3 regions of the Delftia sp. PX-1 genome follow, and region 1 is predicted to be linked to each of the others. Evidence: predicted binding sites of a transcription regulator. Region 1 holds the regulator's gene; each other region holds the start of a gene.

Region 1 (5,105 bases):
CCTGCTGGGCCTGGCCCTGGCCTATCCGCTGTGGAGCTGGCTGCGCCTGCGCGCCGCCGCCCGCTTTCTGGCGCTGGAACTGCGAGACCTGCAGGGCCAGGGCCTGCCCACCGCGCTGCGCCTGGGCGGCGACCTGCTGGACCAGCGCATTGCCGCCGTCGAGCAGGCTTCGCGGCAACTGCGCGCCCTGCACCATTTCGTCAGCGAAAGCCTGCGCCAGCTGCCCTCGCCCACCTTTGTCTGCGACCGCCAGGGCCATGTGCTGCTGGCCAATGCCGCGGCCCATGCCTATGCGCGCAGCCTGGATCACGACCTGCGCGCTGGCGACTCCCTTCCCAGGCTGCTCGATGGCCTGCAGGCGCTGGACACGGCGCCCGGCCCGCAAGCCGGCAGCCCGCTGCTCACGGCCAGGGCGCTTGCCGCCGGCGGCCTGCCGCTCAGCAGCGAGGGGCGCGACGGTCGCGGCCGCAGCCTGATGCTGCTGGTCCAGGCCTTCGAGGCTCCGCCCACCGCAGGCTGGCTGATCACCCTGGTCGATATCAGCGATCTGCGCAGCGCCCAGGCCCAGCGCGACCAGGCCATGCAGTTCATCTCGCACGACATCCGGGCGCCCGTGGCATCCATCATCACCTTGCTGGAGATGCAGCGTGGTTCCGTACAAGCGCCCGACCTGGGCATGCTGCTCCCGCGCATCGAAGGCTATGCCCAGGCCTCCCTGCAGCTGGCCGACGATTTCGTGCACCTGGCTCGTGCCCAGCAGCAGGCGCTGCGCCAGCAGCAGCTGGACCTGGGCCTGGTGCTGGACCAGGCCGTGGAAAGCTGCTGGGCCCAGGCCAGCGCCGCCCATGTGCAGCTGGAATTCAGCCTGCCCGAGCAGGAATGCCCCGTGCTGGGCGACCCGGGCATGCTCCACCGCGCAGCCGTCAACCTGATCGGCAACGCCATCAAGTACGGAGCGCACGGGCAACCGGCAAGCGGCGCCACGGTGCAATGCCTGCTGCTGCAGGACGCCGGCCATTGCCGCATCGCCATCCGGGACCACGGACCCGGCATGGATGCGCAGGCCGTCGCCCGCCTGAGCCAGCCCTTCGAGCGCCTGGACCACCATCAGCACCTGGACGGCGCAGGCCTTGGGCTGGCCTTTGTCCGCACCGTGGCTGCCCGCCATGGCGGGCAGCTGCAGATAGAAAGCGCGCCAGGCCAGGGAAGCACCTTCAGCATCGTGCTGCCGAAGGCGCAGCAAGCCTGACCGGGGGTGTCATCCCAGCGGATCCCAGCGGATGGCCCGTGAAAACGAAAAAGCCCTGAAGTCTTTCAACTTCAGGGCTTTGCGTTTTTTGGTGCGGCTGGCAGGAATCGAACCCACGACCCCTTGGTTCGTAGCCAAGTACTCTATCCAGCTGAGCTACAGCCGCAACGCTTCGCATTGTAGCAGCGGGTTTTGGAGCTTCCAGGCAAAAGCGCCATATTTCTGCAAAAAACCTGGAAGTCGCATTCAATGGCAGCCAGGCGCAGCCATGCCAGCCGGCAGCGTCGCTCCCAGCAAAAAAGCCTGCCGCCCGGAAAGGCGGCAGGCTTTTTCATACCAATGGATGGTAGGGCCTCCCAGAGTCGAACTGGGCACCAACGGATTATGAGTCCGCTGCTCTAACCAAGCATGAGCTAAGGCCCCTGATTCACCAAGGCAGCACGGATGCAGTCCATGGCAAACAACTATTGTAGAGCCTAACCCGCAGGACTCAGCGCTTGTGACTCAGCGCATTGCTGACGAGCTTGGAGGTGATGTCCACGATCTGGATCATGCGGTCATAGTGCATGCGGGTGGGCCCGATCACGCCCAGCGTGCCCACCACCTTGCCATCGAGCTCGTAGGGCGCGCTGACCACGGACAGCTCCTCGAAGGGCACGACCTGGCTTTCGCCCCCGATGTAGATGCGCACACCTTCGGCCTGGCTGGAGAAATCCAGCAGTCTGAGGATCTGGGTCTTTTGCTCGAACAGGTCGAAGGCGCGGCGCAGATTGCCCATGTCGCTGGAGAAATCGCTGACCGACAGCAGGTTGCGCTCGCCCGCGATGACCACGTCCTCCTGGGCACTGGTCATGGCCTCCGTGCCCACGTTGACGGCTGCCTGCATGAGGGTGGCCACCTCGCCGCGCAAAAGCTCGACCTCGCCCTTGAGGCGCTCGCGCACCTCTTCCATGGCCAGGCCTGCGTAGTGGCTGTTGAGAAAGTTCGATGCCTCGATCAGCTGAGAGGCCGAGTAATCCACGTCGGTGAAGATGACGCGGTTTTGCACGTCACCGTCGGGCGAGACGATGATGACCAGAAAGCGCCGCTCCGACAGTCGCACGAATTCGATGTGCTTGAACACCGAGGTGCGGCGAGGCACCAGCACCACGCCCACGAACTGGGAAAGGCTGGACAGCAGATTGGCGGCGTTGGCGATGACTTTCTGCGGCTGCTCGGGCACGAGCTCGGGCGTCACGATATCTGCACGGTCCGCCGTGAGCATGGTGTCCACGAACAGCCGGTAGCCCCGGGCGGTCGGAATGCGGCCGGCCGAGGTGTGCGGACTGATGATCAACCCCAGGTCTTCGAGGTCAGCCATCACATTGCGTATCGTGGCAGGCGACAATTCAAGCCCCGACGCACGCGACAGGGTCCGCGAGCCCACAGGCTGGCCGTCAGCGATGTAACGCTCGATCAGCGCTTTGAGCAACAACTTGGCACGTTCGTCGAGCATGTGATGATTTTAATGATGTAATTTCCAGAAATGACGTCCACGTTTCGCCACGTTGCCTTGATCGGGAAGTACCACGCTCCCAGCGCAAGCGCCCCGTCCGAGAATGCCAGCAACGCGCTCGAGCGCATTGCGGACTTCCTCAGGCGCCAGGGCTGCGAAGTCGTGCTTGATACCCAATCGGCCCTGCACGCAGGGCTCACAGACTACCCCACCCTCGATGTCGATGGCCTGGGCAGGCATTGCGACCTGGGCCTGGTCGTCGGCGGCGACGGCACCATGCTCGGCGTGAGCCGGCACCTGGCGCAATACGGAACGCCCCTGATCGGGGTGAACCAGGGCCGCCTGGGCTTTGTCACCGACATCGCGCTGGAGGACTTCGAGGCCACGCTCACCCCCATGCTGCAGGGCGAGTACGAAGAGGACCTGCGTCCCCTGATGTGCGCCCGCGTGATCCGCGAGGGCGAATGCGTGTTCGAGGCCCTGGCCATGAACGACGTGGTGGTCAACCGCGGCGGCACCTCCGGCATGGTGGAGTTGCGCATCGAGGTCGGCGGCCGCTTTGTCTCCAACCAGCGCGCCGACGGCCTGATCGTGGCAACGCCCACGGGCTCCACGGCCTATGCGCTGTCCGCCGGCGGGCCGATGATGCATCCGTCCATCCCCGCCTGGGTGATGGCACCCATTGCGCCGCACAACCTGTCCAATCGCCCCATCGTGCTGTCCGATGCCAACGAGGTCACGATCGAAGTCGTGGCCGGGCGCGATGTCAGCGCCAATTTCGACATGCAGTCGCTGGCCTCGCTGCAGCACGGCGACCGCATCCTCGTGAGCCGCGCCCACCACAGCGTGCGCTTTCTGCACCCCAAGGGCTGGAACTACTTCGCCACGCTGCGCAAGAAACTGGGCTGGAACGAGGGAGGCGCCTGACCATGGCGCTCAAGCGCATCGTGCTGCGCGACTTCGTGATCGTGCAGGCCCTGGATCTGGACTGGCATGCGGGCTTCACCGTGCTGACCGGCGAGACCGGCGCCGGCAAATCCATCCTGATCGATGCATTGCAGCTGGCCCTGGGCGCCCGCGCCGACGCCGACGTGGTGCGCGAAGGCTGCCCCCAGGCCGATATCTGCGTGGAGTTCGACGGCTGCGCGCGGCTGCGCCCCTGGCTGGAGGCGGCAGGCCTGGCCTGCGAGGACAACAGCCTGCTGCTGCGGCGCACGGTGGACACCCAGGGCCGCAGCCGCGCCTGGATCAACGGCACGCCGGCCACGGCCACGCAGCTGCGCGCCCTGGGCGAGCAGCTGATCGACATCCACGGCCAGCATGCCTGGCAAAGCCTCACGCGACCCGACGCAGCACGCGCGCTGCTGGACGCCTATGCAGGCATAGACAGCCGCGAGGTCCAGGCCTGCTGGAGCCGCTGGAGCCAGGCACGACAAGCCCTGCAGCATGCGCAATCCGCCCAGGACAGCCTGCAGCGCGAACGCGAACGGCTGCAGTGGCAGATCACCGAACTCGACAAGCTGGCCCCGCAGGCCGACGAGTGGGACGAGCTCAATGCCCAGCACACGCGCCTGTCGCATGCCCAGACCCTGATAGACACCGCCCAGACCACGCTGCAGATGCTGGAGGACGACGAGGCCGGCGTGATCACTCCGCTGGGCCGCGCCAGCCATCTGATACAGAACCAGGAACACCTGGAGCCCGAGTTCCAGAACATCGCCGACGTGCTGGCCTCGTGCACGGCCCAGGTGCAGGATGCGCGCCATTCGCTGCAGGCCTATCTGCGCCGCGCCGACCTGGACCCCGAACGCCTGGCCGAGCTGGATGCACGCCTGTCGCTGTGGATGCAGCTGGCGCGCCGCTACCGCCGCACGCCCGATGAGCTGCCGGCACTGCTGGCCGGCTGGCGCCAGGAGCTGCAGCAGCTGGACGCCGCCGTGGACATCGAGGCCCTGCACGCTGCAGAGCAATCCGCGCAGCAGCACTACCAGGCCAGCGCCCGGGTGCTGTCGCAGCAACGCGCCCTGGCTGCGCCGCGCCTGTCGCGCGCCATCACCCAGGCCATGCAGGGCCTGGGCATGGAAGGCGGCCTGTTCGAGGCCGCCCTGTCCACGGCCGACTCCCCTGGTGCCTTTGGCGTGGACAGCGTGGCCTTCCTGGTCGCCGGCCATCCTGGAGCCAGCCCCAAGCCGATTGCCAAGGTGGCGTCGGGCGGCGAGCTGTCGCGCATTTCGCTGGCCATTGCCGTGACCACCAGCGAGCTGGGCGAGGCCGGCACGCTGATCTTCGACGAGGTGGACTCGGGCGTGGGCGGCGCCGTCGCCGAGACCGTGGGCCGCCTCATGCACGCACTGGGCCGAT
Region 2 (5,105 bases), 2.5 Mb from region 1:
ATGGAGGTCAACTACTGGCCGTCCACCAACTGCCTGAACGCCCGCTTCGATGAGGTCCGGCAGGAATGGGAAGTGACCGTGGAGCGCAATGGCGAGACGCAGGTGCTGCGCCCCAGGCATGTGGTGTTCGCCACCGGCATGTCGGGCAAGGCGAATGTGCCCAAGATCAAGGGCCAGGACATCTTCAAGGGCGAGCAGCAGCACTCGTCCCAGCACCATGGCCCGGACGCCTACGCGGGCAAGAAGGTGGTGGTGATCGGCGCCAACAATTCCGCCCACGACATCTGCGCGGCCCTGTGGGAGCACGGCGCCGATGTGACCATGGTGCAGCGCTCGTCCACGCATATCGTGCGCTCCGATTCGCTGATGGACATCGGCCTGGGCGACCTGTACTCGGAGCGCGCCGTGGCCAGCGGCGTGACGACCAGGAAGGCGGACCTGATCTTTGCCTCTCTGCCCTATCGCATCATGGCCGACTTCCAGGTGCCGGTGTACAACCGCATCCGCGAGCGCGACGCTCAGTTCTACCGCCAGCTGGAGGCGACCGGCTTCATGCTGGACTTCGGGGATGACGACTCGGGCCTTTTCATGAAGTACCTGCGCCGCGCCTCGGGCTACTACATCGACGTGGGGGCCTGCGATCTGGTGATCGACGGCAGCATCAAGCTGCAGGCGGGCAAGCAGATCAGCCACCTGTCGGAAAACGCGGTGGTGCTGGCCGATGGCACCGAGCTGCCGGCGGACCTGGTGGTCTACGCGACCGGCTATGGCTCCATGAACGGCTGGGTGGCCGACCTGATCAGCCAGGAGGTGGCGGACAAGGTGGGCAAGGTCTGGGGCCTGGGCTCGGACACCACCAAGGACCCGGGACCGTGGGAGGGCGAGCAGCGCAACATGTGGAAGCCCACGCAGCAAGAGGCGCTGTGGTTCCACGGCGGCAACCTGCACCAGTCGCGCCACTACTCGCTGTACCTGGCGCTGCAGCTCAAGGCGCGGCAGGAAGGCCTGCCGGTGCGTGTCTATGACCTGCAGCAAGTTCATCACCTGCGGTAAGGCCGAATAATCGCCATGGGGCGGCTGTGCCGCCCGCCAACCCAGCCTTGCAAAACAGAAAGTTCAATCATGAAAGCAGCACGTTTCCACGACCGGGGCGACATCCGCATCGAGGACATCCCCGAACCCGTGGTGGAGCCCGGCACCGTGGGCATCGAAGTGGCCTGGTGCGGCATCTGCGGCACGGATCTGCATGAGTTCATGGAAGGGCCGATCTTCATCCCGCCCTGCGGCCACCCGCATCCCATCTCGGGCGAGTCCGCACCCATCACCATGGGGCATGAGTTCTCGGGCGTGGTGTACGCCGTGGGCGCAGGGGTGGACGATATCCAGGTCGGCCAGCATGTGGTGGTGGAGCCCTACATCGTGGCCGACGATGTGCCCACGGGGCCGGGCGACAACTACCACCTGTCCAAGGACATGAACTTCATCGGCCTGGGCGGGCGCGGTGGCGGGCTGTCCGAGCGCATTGCCGTCAAGCGCCGCTGGGTGCATCCCATCTCCGATGCCATTCCACTGGACCAGGCCGCGCTGATCGAGCCGCTGTCCGTGGGCCACCATGCCTACACCCGCAGCGGAGCGAAGGCCGGCGATGTGGCACTGGTGGGCGGCGCCGGCCCCATCGGCCTGCTGCTGTCGGCCATCCTCAAGGCCAAGGGCCTGACCGTCGTCATCACCGAGCTCAGTGCCAAGCGCAAGCAAAAGGCGCGTGAATCGGGCGTGGCCGATCACATCCTGGACCCCTCCGAGGTGGACGTGGTGGCCGAGGTGATGAAGCTCACCGGCGGCAAGGGCGTGGATGTGTCGTTCGAATGCACCAGCGTGAACAAGGTGCTGGACACGCTGGTGGCCGCGACGAAGGCCACGGGCGTGGTGGTGATCGTGTCCATCTGGAGCCATCCGGCCACCATCAACGTGCACAGCGTGGTCATGAAGGAGCTGGACGTGCGCGGCACCATCGCCTACTGCAACGACCACCAGGAAACCATCAAGCTGGTCGAGGAGGGCAAGATCAACCTCGAGCCCTTCATCACCCAGCGCATCCAGCTCGATGACCTGGTGGCCCAGGGCTTTGACACGCTGATCCACAACAACGAGTCGGCGGTGAAGATCATCGTGCAGCCACGGTTCAAATAGCCGCTGGGCACCGCGACTGCACGAACCTGGATCCTTCGTGCCGGTCGCCGGCGGAGCCAGGCGCAAAGGGGTCAAAACCCGGCGGGGGCCGACACATGCCTCCCGCCGGCAAGCAGGGTTTCCAAAAATCGCTCAGACTAGCCAGAAGCGACTTTTGCAGTGCCGAAGATTTCTGCAACCGACTGAAAAACCCGCGGAACTTCGGCTTTAGCACTCAATCCTAACGAGTGCTAATATGAAGGAATGGAAGAAAGGAACTCTGCAATGACAAACGCCTCCGGCTCCATTGCGACCACCTTGGCGCCCGCTAACCCCTGGGCCCTGGTGCCGCCTCTGGGCAATCTGGATGCCTACATTTCCGCGGTCAACCGCCTGCCCATGCTCACCCTCGAGGAAGAGCAGGACTACGCCCGCAAGCTCAAAGAACACAGCGATCTGGACGCCGCAGGGCGTCTGGTGATGTCCCACCTGCGCCTGGTGGTGTCCATCTCGCGCCAGTACCTGGGTTACGGCCTGCCGCACGGCGACCTGATCCAGGAAGGCAATGTCGGCCTGATGAAGGCCGTCAAGCGCTTCGATCCCGATCAGAACGTGCGCCTGGTGAGCTACGCCATGCACTGGATCAAGGCCGAAATCCACGAGTACATCCTCAAGAACTGGCGCATGGTCAAGGTCGCCACGACCAAGGCCCAGCGCAAGCTGTTCTTCAACCTGCGCTCCATGAAGCAGGGCCTGAAGTCCGACGCCGCCATGGCCGAGGACGGCGCCATGCTGCGCGACACGCTGACCTCCGGCGAGATCGACGCCATGGCCGAGAAGCTCAACGTCAAGCGCGAAGAAGTCATGGAGATGGAAACGCGCCTAGCCGGTGGCGACGTGCTGCTGGACCCCTCGCCCAGCGATGATGGCGAGCAGGCCTTCGGTCCCATCGCCTATCTGGCCGACGGCGCACATGAGCCCACGGCCATGATCGAGTCGCGCCAGCGTGACCACCTGGCCACCGACGGCATTGCCATGGCGCTGGATTCGCTGGACGACCGCAGCCGCCGCATCGTCGAGGAGCGCTGGCTCAAGGTCAACGATGACGGCTCGGGCGGCATGACGCTGCATGAGCTGGCCGCCGTGTATGGCGTGAGCGCCGAGCGTATTCGCCAGATCGAGGTGGCTGCCATGAAGAAGATGAAGAAGGCCCTGGCCGAGTTCGCCTGATGGCCTGATGGCCTGACGGCCTGGGCTGACAGGCCGCTTCAAGACAAACCCGGATAATCTCCGGGTTTTTTATTGCCCGCAGCCTTTGCGGCCCCCACGCACCCATGCCCGCCAGCGCCATCTCGCCACTACGCCGCCTCTTCGCCAATGCCTTGGCCACCGCCCTGGCTTCGGCCCTGCTGCCTTGCGCCGCCGTGGCGGGCGACCAGTGGCCCAGCAGGCCCCTGCATCTGATCGTGGGCTTTCCCGCGGGCTCCTCCCCCGACCTCACGGCGCGCGCCCTGGCCGAGCCGCTGGAAAAGCGCCTGGGCCAGCCCGTCATCGTCGAGAACAAGGTGGGCGCAGGCGGCAACATTGCAGGCGAGCAGGTGGCCCGTGCGCGCGATGGCCATACCTTCAGCGTGATGATCAACGGCAACCTGACGATTGCCCGCTTGCTCAACCCCGCCGTGCGCTACGACCCCGTCACGGACCTGCAGCCCGTCAGCCTGATCGGCGTGGCACCCCTGGTGCTGGTGGCGCCGGCCGGCGCGCCCGAGGGCCGGGCCTTCCTGGAGGCCGCTGCCCAGGCCGGCAGCCGCTGGAGCTACGGCTCGCCCGGCGTGGGCACCGTGGGCCACCTGGGCATGGAGCTGCTCAAGAGCCGCTCCGCGCTCAGGCCCGAGCACATTCCCTATCCCGGCTACCCGCAGGTGTTCAACGCCATCCAGGGCGGCGACCTGCAGCTGTCCATGCTGCCGCCCGCGCTGGCCATGGCCCAGGTCCAGGCCGGCAAGCTGCGCGGCGTGGCCGTGACCTCGGCCGCGCGCAGCCCGCTGGCGCCGGGCCTGCCCAGCCTCAAGGAGCTGGGCGTGGGCGATTTCGACCTGGAGATCTGGAACGCCGTGGCCGCGCCCAAGGCCATGCCCGCCGCCCATGTGCACAAGCTGGCCGAGGCCGTGAGCGAGATCGTGCGCTCGCCCGAGATGCGCGCGCGCCTGGCCGCCCAGGGCTGGCAGGCCGTGGGCAGCTCGCCCGAAGGCCTGGCCCTGCGCATGCGCCAGGACGTGGCGACGCTGGGCCGCATCATCCGCGAACAGGGCATACGCGCACAATGATGCGCCCAGTGACGTGCCCTCTTTGACACCCCCATGACCGCAGCCCAAGCCTTTACCGAACTCAATGCCTGGCAGGTCATGGCCTGGGGCCTGGCCTTCTTTGGCGTGCTCTACCTGGCCGGCGGCTGGGGCATGTCGGCGCTCACGCGCTGGCTGCAGCGGCGCGGCGTGGGCCGCGTGCTGGACACGCGCCCGCTCAAGCCCGACCAGTTGCAGCGCGAATGGCGCCAGTCGCTGCATTCGGTGCTGATCTTCGGCATCGGCATGATCGTGCCCTGGGGCCTTCTGCAATTGGGGTGGGCGCGGCTGGAGCCCGATGCAGGCCCCTGGCGCATTGCCATCGAAGTCGTGGTGCTGCTGATCTGGAACGATGTGCATTTCTGGATCAACCACCGCCTGCTGCACACGCGGCTGCTGGGGCGCTTTCATGGCGACCACCACCGCTCCATCGTCACCACGCCGTGGTCCACCTACAGCTTCCATCCCATCGAGGCGCTGATGCTGGGCAACGTCATCCTGCTGCCCATGGTGGTGCACGACTTCAGTTTCTGGTCGCTGGCCTCGGTGCCGGTGCTCAGCCTGCTGCTGAACGTCATAGGCCACTCCAAC
Region 3 (5,105 bases), 280 kb from region 1:
CTGGTCAAGGTGCTGGTGGAGCCTGGCGATCCGGTGCTGGTCGAGGTGCCCGCCTACCCGGCCACGCTGCAGACGCTCAAGCTGGCCCAGGCACAGGTCGTGGCCGTGCCCACGGATGAACACGGCCTGGACACCGGTGCCCTGGCCAGCCTGCTGGCCCAGTGGCCCCATGCGCGCCGCCCCAAGCTGCTCTACACCGTGCCCAACTTCTCCAACCCGGGCGGCACGCTGCTGCCCGCGGCGCGGCGCACGGCCCTGGTGGCGCTGGCACGCGAGCATGGCTTTGTCATCGTCGAGGACGATCCCTATGGCGAGCTGCGCTTTACCGGCCAGCGCGAGCCGTCGATCTACGAAACGGGCCTGGCGCAGTGCGGTGCCCAGTCCAACCCCGTGGTCTACCTGTCCAGCCTGTCCAAGACCGTGGCACCGGCGCTGCGCATCGGCTGGATGCTGGCCGACGCCCAATTGCTGCGCCGCTGCACCATCGCCAAGCAGACGGCCGACCTGTGCACCTCGCCGCTGGCGCAGATGATCGCCGCGCACTATCTGCGCTCGGGCCGCTATGCACCCCAGCTGGCCCAGGCCTGCGCCGAGTACGCGGCGCGCATGGATGCGCTGTGCTCGGGCATGCAGTCGGCCCTGGGCGAGCAGATCCGCTTCGTGCGGCCTGCGGGCGGCATGTTCGTCTGGGCGCAGCTGCTGCCGCCACAACGGCATGCGGGCGAGCCCGAGGCCCTGGCCCGGGCGCTGTTCACGGCCGCTGTGGAGCAGGGCGTGCTCTATGTGCCAGGCAAGGCCTTCTTCCCGGCCGAGGCGGCGCAGCAGGCCGGCCTGTGCATGCGCCTGTCGTATGCGGCGCCCACCGTGCCCCAGATCACCGAGGCCGTGGCGCGCCTGGGCCGGGCCTGGGGCCAGGCCGTGTCCTGAGGACATCGGCAACAGCGTTCATGCAATGAAAAAGGCCGCCCGAGGGCGGCCTTTTTCTTGCGGGGCAAACCGGGTATGGCGCAAGGCCTGCCCGGTTGCGGCGGGCAATTACATGCCCATGCCGCCCATGCCACCCATGCCGCCCATGTCGGGCATGGCGGGGGCGCCTTCAGCCTTGGGGGACTCGGCGATCATGGCTTCGGTCGTCAGCAGCAGCGATGCCACGGAAGCGGCGTTCTGCAGGGCCGTACGCGTCACCTTGGTCGGGTCCAGGATACCCATTTCCAGCATGTCGCCGTAGGTGTCGTTGGCGGCGTTGAAGCCGTAGTTGCCCGAGCCGTTCAGCACGGCGTTGACCACCACCGACGGCTCGCCACCGGCGTTGGCCACGATTTCGCGCAGGGGCGCTTCGATGGCCTTCATGATCAGCTTGATGCCGGCGTCCTGCTCGGCGTCGCCGGTCTTCAGTTCGCCCACGGCTTGCTTGGCACGCAGCAGAGCCACGCCGCCGCCGGCCACGATGCCTTCTTCCACAGCAGCGCGGGTAGCGTGCAGGGCGTCTTCAACGCGGGCCTTCTTTTCCTTCATCTCGACTTCGGTGGCAGCGCCGACCTTGATCACGGCCACGCCGCCGGCCAGCTTGGCCACGCGCTCTTGCAGCTTTTCGCGGTCGTAGTCGCTGGTGGCTTCTTCGATCTGGATGCGGATCTGCTTGACGCGGGCTTCGATTTCAGCAGCTTGGCCAGCACCGTCGATGATGGTGGTGTTTTCCTTGCCGATTTCGATGCGCACTGCCTGGCCCAGGTCTTCCAGGGTCACCTTGTCCAGCGCCAGGCCCACTTCTTCAGCGATGACCTTGCCGCCCGTCAGGATGGCGATGTCTTCCAGCATGGCCTTGCGGCGGTCGCCGAAGCCAGGAGCCTTGACAGCCACAACCTTCAGGATGCCGCGGATGGTGTTGACCACCAGCGTTGCCAGGGCTTCGCCTTCGACGTCTTCTGCAATGATCAGCAGGGGACGGCCGGCCTTTGCCACGGCTTCCAGCGTGGGCAGCAGGTCGCGGATGTTGCTGATCTTCTTGTCGAACAGCAGCACGAAGGGGTTGTCCAGCAGGGCAACCTGCTTTTCGGGGTTGTTGATGAAGTAGGGCGACAGGTAGCCGCGGTCGAACTGCATGCCCTCGACGACGTCGAGTTCGTTGGCCAGCGACTTGCCTTCTTCAACGGTGATCACGCCTTCCTTGCCGACCTTGTCCATGGCTTCGGCAATGATGCTGCCCACGGATTCGTCGGAGTTGGCGGAGATCGAGCCGACCTGGGCGATTTCCTTGGAGGTGGTGGTGGCCTTGGATTGCTTCTTCAGCTCTTCCACCAGGGCGGCGACAGCCTTGTCGATGCCGCGCTTGAGGTCCATGGGGTTCAGGCCGGCGGCCACGTACTTGATGCCTTCGCGGACGATGGCCTGTGCCAGCACGGTGGCGGTGGTCGTGCCGTCACCGGCGATGTCGTTGGTCTTGGAGGCCACTTCCTTCACGAGCTGGGCGCCCATGTTCTGCAGCTTGTCCTTGAGTTCCACTTCCTTGGCGACCGACACGCCGTCCTTGGTCACGGTGGGGGCGCCGAAGGAGCGCTCCAGCACCACGTTGCGGCCCTTGGGGCCCAGCGTGACCTTGACCGCGTTGGCCAGGATGTTCACGCCTTCAACCATGCGGGCGCGTGCTTCGCCGCCGAAAACTACGTCTTTTGCTGCCATTTCAATTCTCCGGATTCAGTTGGAAAGTGCGGTTTCGAAGCGCGTGGATTACTTTTCGACGACCGCGAACAGGTCGTCTTCCTTCATCACCAGCAGTTCGTCGCCATGGACCTTGACGGTCTGGCCGCTGTACTTGCCGAACAGAACGCGGTCGCCGACCTTCACGTTCAGGGCGATCACTTCACCCTTGTCGTTCTTCTTGCCGGGACCCACTGCCAGCACTTCGCCCTGGTCGGGCTTCTCGGCGGCGTTGTCGGGGATCACGATGCCCGAAGCCGTCTTGGTTTCGTTTTCGAGGCGCTTGACGATCACGCGATCGTGCAGGGGACGCAGGTTCATACCAACTCCTAAATCATCAACAAAGTTGAAACAAAGACTTGCCGGCCCGGCGGGCCGGCATTCGAAGCAATGTGGGACAGAGGATTGTTAGCACTCATACCCAACGAGTGCTAATAATAAGGCAATTCGGCCAGGTTTCAAGGGGTAGGGCCGGATGTGCCGCAAGACGGCACATCCGGCGCGGAGTGCGGAACGCCACTGATCTTTAGTTTTTTCGGGGCGCGCCCGCGCTGGCCAGCGGCGAAGCGCGGCCTGCAGGAGCACACAGAACTTCCGGCGAAAGGCTGTCGCTGAATCACCATGCAGCCTTGCGGGCTGTGACCTAACGTCGCATCGAAGGCGCCCTGGCCGTGGTGCTGAGCGCACCCAAGATCAGCCAGCCGTGCAGACTGACTGCCCTTGATTAGGCGCGAACGAGACCGAGGCCTCGTCTGGTGACCTCTGTGGTCAGAGGGAGAAAAGCTCCGCCTTCGTGGCACGATGACGGGCCAGTCCTAAAGGGGAGCTTCACCAGGTCGGGTGCGGATGAGGAGCGAAGCATCTGGCGATGCCGCCAGCCCTGAAGCTTGGATGACCACCATGTGGCTGCAACTGATAGGTCACGAGGTGGCCGTGAGCAGCAGCAATCGCTGCGGAGCAGTTGGCAACTGCAGACTTTCTAACGATGGCCTCAGGCTGATCTACGCCCTTCACTGTGCAAAGCGAGAGTGACAGGGACGACCAACACCTGCCGTTGAAGGCTTCCATTGTTGGACGACCGCTTCACCGTTTGGAAGTGGCCAGTCGATTCTTCGGTGCGCCGTGCCTCGCCTCGAAGGCCCCATTTCGCGCTGCACCGCTGATTCCTGTCTACTCAATGCCGTCGCTCCGACTGGTTTCAACGAAGGTGGCATCAGCCCACGATGGTGCTCGCGCCGAGCGTCCGCACTCAGGCGTTGATGCGCAGGTTGGTGCAATGACGATGTAGGATTTGGATACAATGAAAATAAGAAGCATTCTTGTTTGCCGCTGCATATTGCCCCGGTGCCTTTCCTCCTGCTTCACTCGTGCCGCTTTCCCATGCCCGCCGCCGACCGCGCCCTTGTTCCCGATGTCGCCACTCTCTACTCCGACCACCACGGCTGGCTGCTGGGCTGGCTGCGCAAGCGCCTGGGCAATGCCTTTGATGCGGCCGATCTGACCCAGGACACCTATGTGCGCCTGCTGGGCCGCAGCGGCGCCGAGATCCAGGCCATTCGCGAACCGCGTGCCCTGCTGATGACCATTGCCCAGGGTCTGGCCGCCAACCTCTACCGCAAGCGCTGCGTGGAGCAGGCCTATCTGGACGCCCTGGCCCTCATGCCCGAGGCCGTGGCCCAGTCCCCCGAGCACCGCGCCATCGTGCTGCAGACCCTGGTCGAGGTGGACCGCCTGCTGGCCCTGCTCCCACTGCCCGTGCGCCAGGCCTTTTTGCTGTCGCAGATCGACGGCATGAGGCAGGCCGACATCGCGGCTGAACTGGGCCTTTCCGTGCCCACCGTGCGCCGCCATATCGCGCGGGCCGTGGTGCAAGTCTGCTTTCTGGACGACGACGGCGCATGAGCCTGCCCATTCCTCTTGCGGTGCGCGAGCAGGCCGCCGAATGGCTGGTGGAGCTGCAGTCCGATGATCACAGCGCCGGCACGCGCGAGATGCTGGTGCAGCGCCTGCAGCACTGGCGCGAATCCCATCCCGACCATGAGCGCGCCTGGCTGCGCATAGAGGCCATGGGCGCACGCCTGCAGCCGCTGTCCGGTACGCCGGCCAGCGTGGCCCTGGCCCAGGCCGCGCGCACGGCACGCGGGCGCGGGCGGCGCTTGGCGGTGCGCAGCCTGGTCGTGCTGCTGTTCACGGGCGCGGGTGCCGGTGCCGTGGCATGGAGAGGTCCGGCATCCTCGGGCGACTGGCTGGCCGGCCTGGGGGCGGACCTGCGCACGGGCACGGCCCAGCGGCGCAGCCTGCGCCTGCCGGACGGCACCCAGCTGCAGATGAATGCCGACAGCGCGGTCGACCTGGATTTCAGCCCGCAGCAGCGCCTGGTGCGCTTGCGCGGCGGCGACATCGAGGTG

The links. The regulator HrcA, encoded in region 1, represses chaperone genes, less so after heat shock. The targets are predictions, from matches to a motif close to TTAGCACTCNNNNNNNNNGAGTGCTAA.
Region 2: rpoH (RNA polymerase sigma factor RpoH) is a predicted target of HrcA. The motif match lies at 2,398-2,424, and genes of this name have one in related genera.
Region 3: groES (co-chaperone GroES) is a predicted target of HrcA. The motif match lies at 3,106-3,132, and genes of this name have one in related genera.

The regions. Positions count from the first base shown of each region.
Region 1 covers NZ_CP184763.1:5,623,470-5,628,574, forward strand. Annotated here, with positions in the region: gene ACN20X_RS25675 (CHASE2 domain-containing protein) at 1-1,249, shown strand, start outside; tRNA gene ACN20X_RS25680 (tRNA-Arg) at 1,339-1,415, opposite strand; tRNA gene ACN20X_RS25685 (tRNA-Ile) at 1,594-1,672, opposite strand; gene hrcA (heat-inducible transcriptional repressor HrcA) at 1,740-2,744, opposite strand; gene ACN20X_RS25695 (NAD kinase) at 2,775-3,671, shown strand; gene recN (DNA repair protein RecN) at 3,674-5,105, shown strand, end outside.
Region 2 covers NZ_CP184763.1:1,775,332-1,780,436, reverse strand. Annotated here, with positions in the region: gene ACN20X_RS08135 (NAD(P)/FAD-dependent oxidoreductase) at 1-1,053, shown strand, start outside; gene ACN20X_RS08130 (2,3-butanediol dehydrogenase) at 1,123-2,190, shown strand; gene rpoH (RNA polymerase sigma factor RpoH) at 2,455-3,399, shown strand; gene ACN20X_RS08120 (Bug family tripartite tricarboxylate transporter substrate binding protein) at 3,504-4,496, shown strand; gene ACN20X_RS08115 (sterol desaturase family protein) at 4,530-5,105, shown strand, end outside.
Region 3 covers NZ_CP184763.1:5,908,059-5,913,163, reverse strand. Annotated here, with positions in the region: gene ACN20X_RS27020 (aminotransferase-like domain-containing protein) at 1-927, shown strand, start outside; gene groL (chaperonin GroEL) at 1,036-2,679, opposite strand; gene groES (co-chaperone GroES) at 2,728-3,018, opposite strand; gene ACN20X_RS27005 (sigma-70 family RNA polymerase sigma factor) at 4,078-4,599, shown strand; gene ACN20X_RS27000 (FecR domain-containing protein) at 4,596-5,105, shown strand, end outside.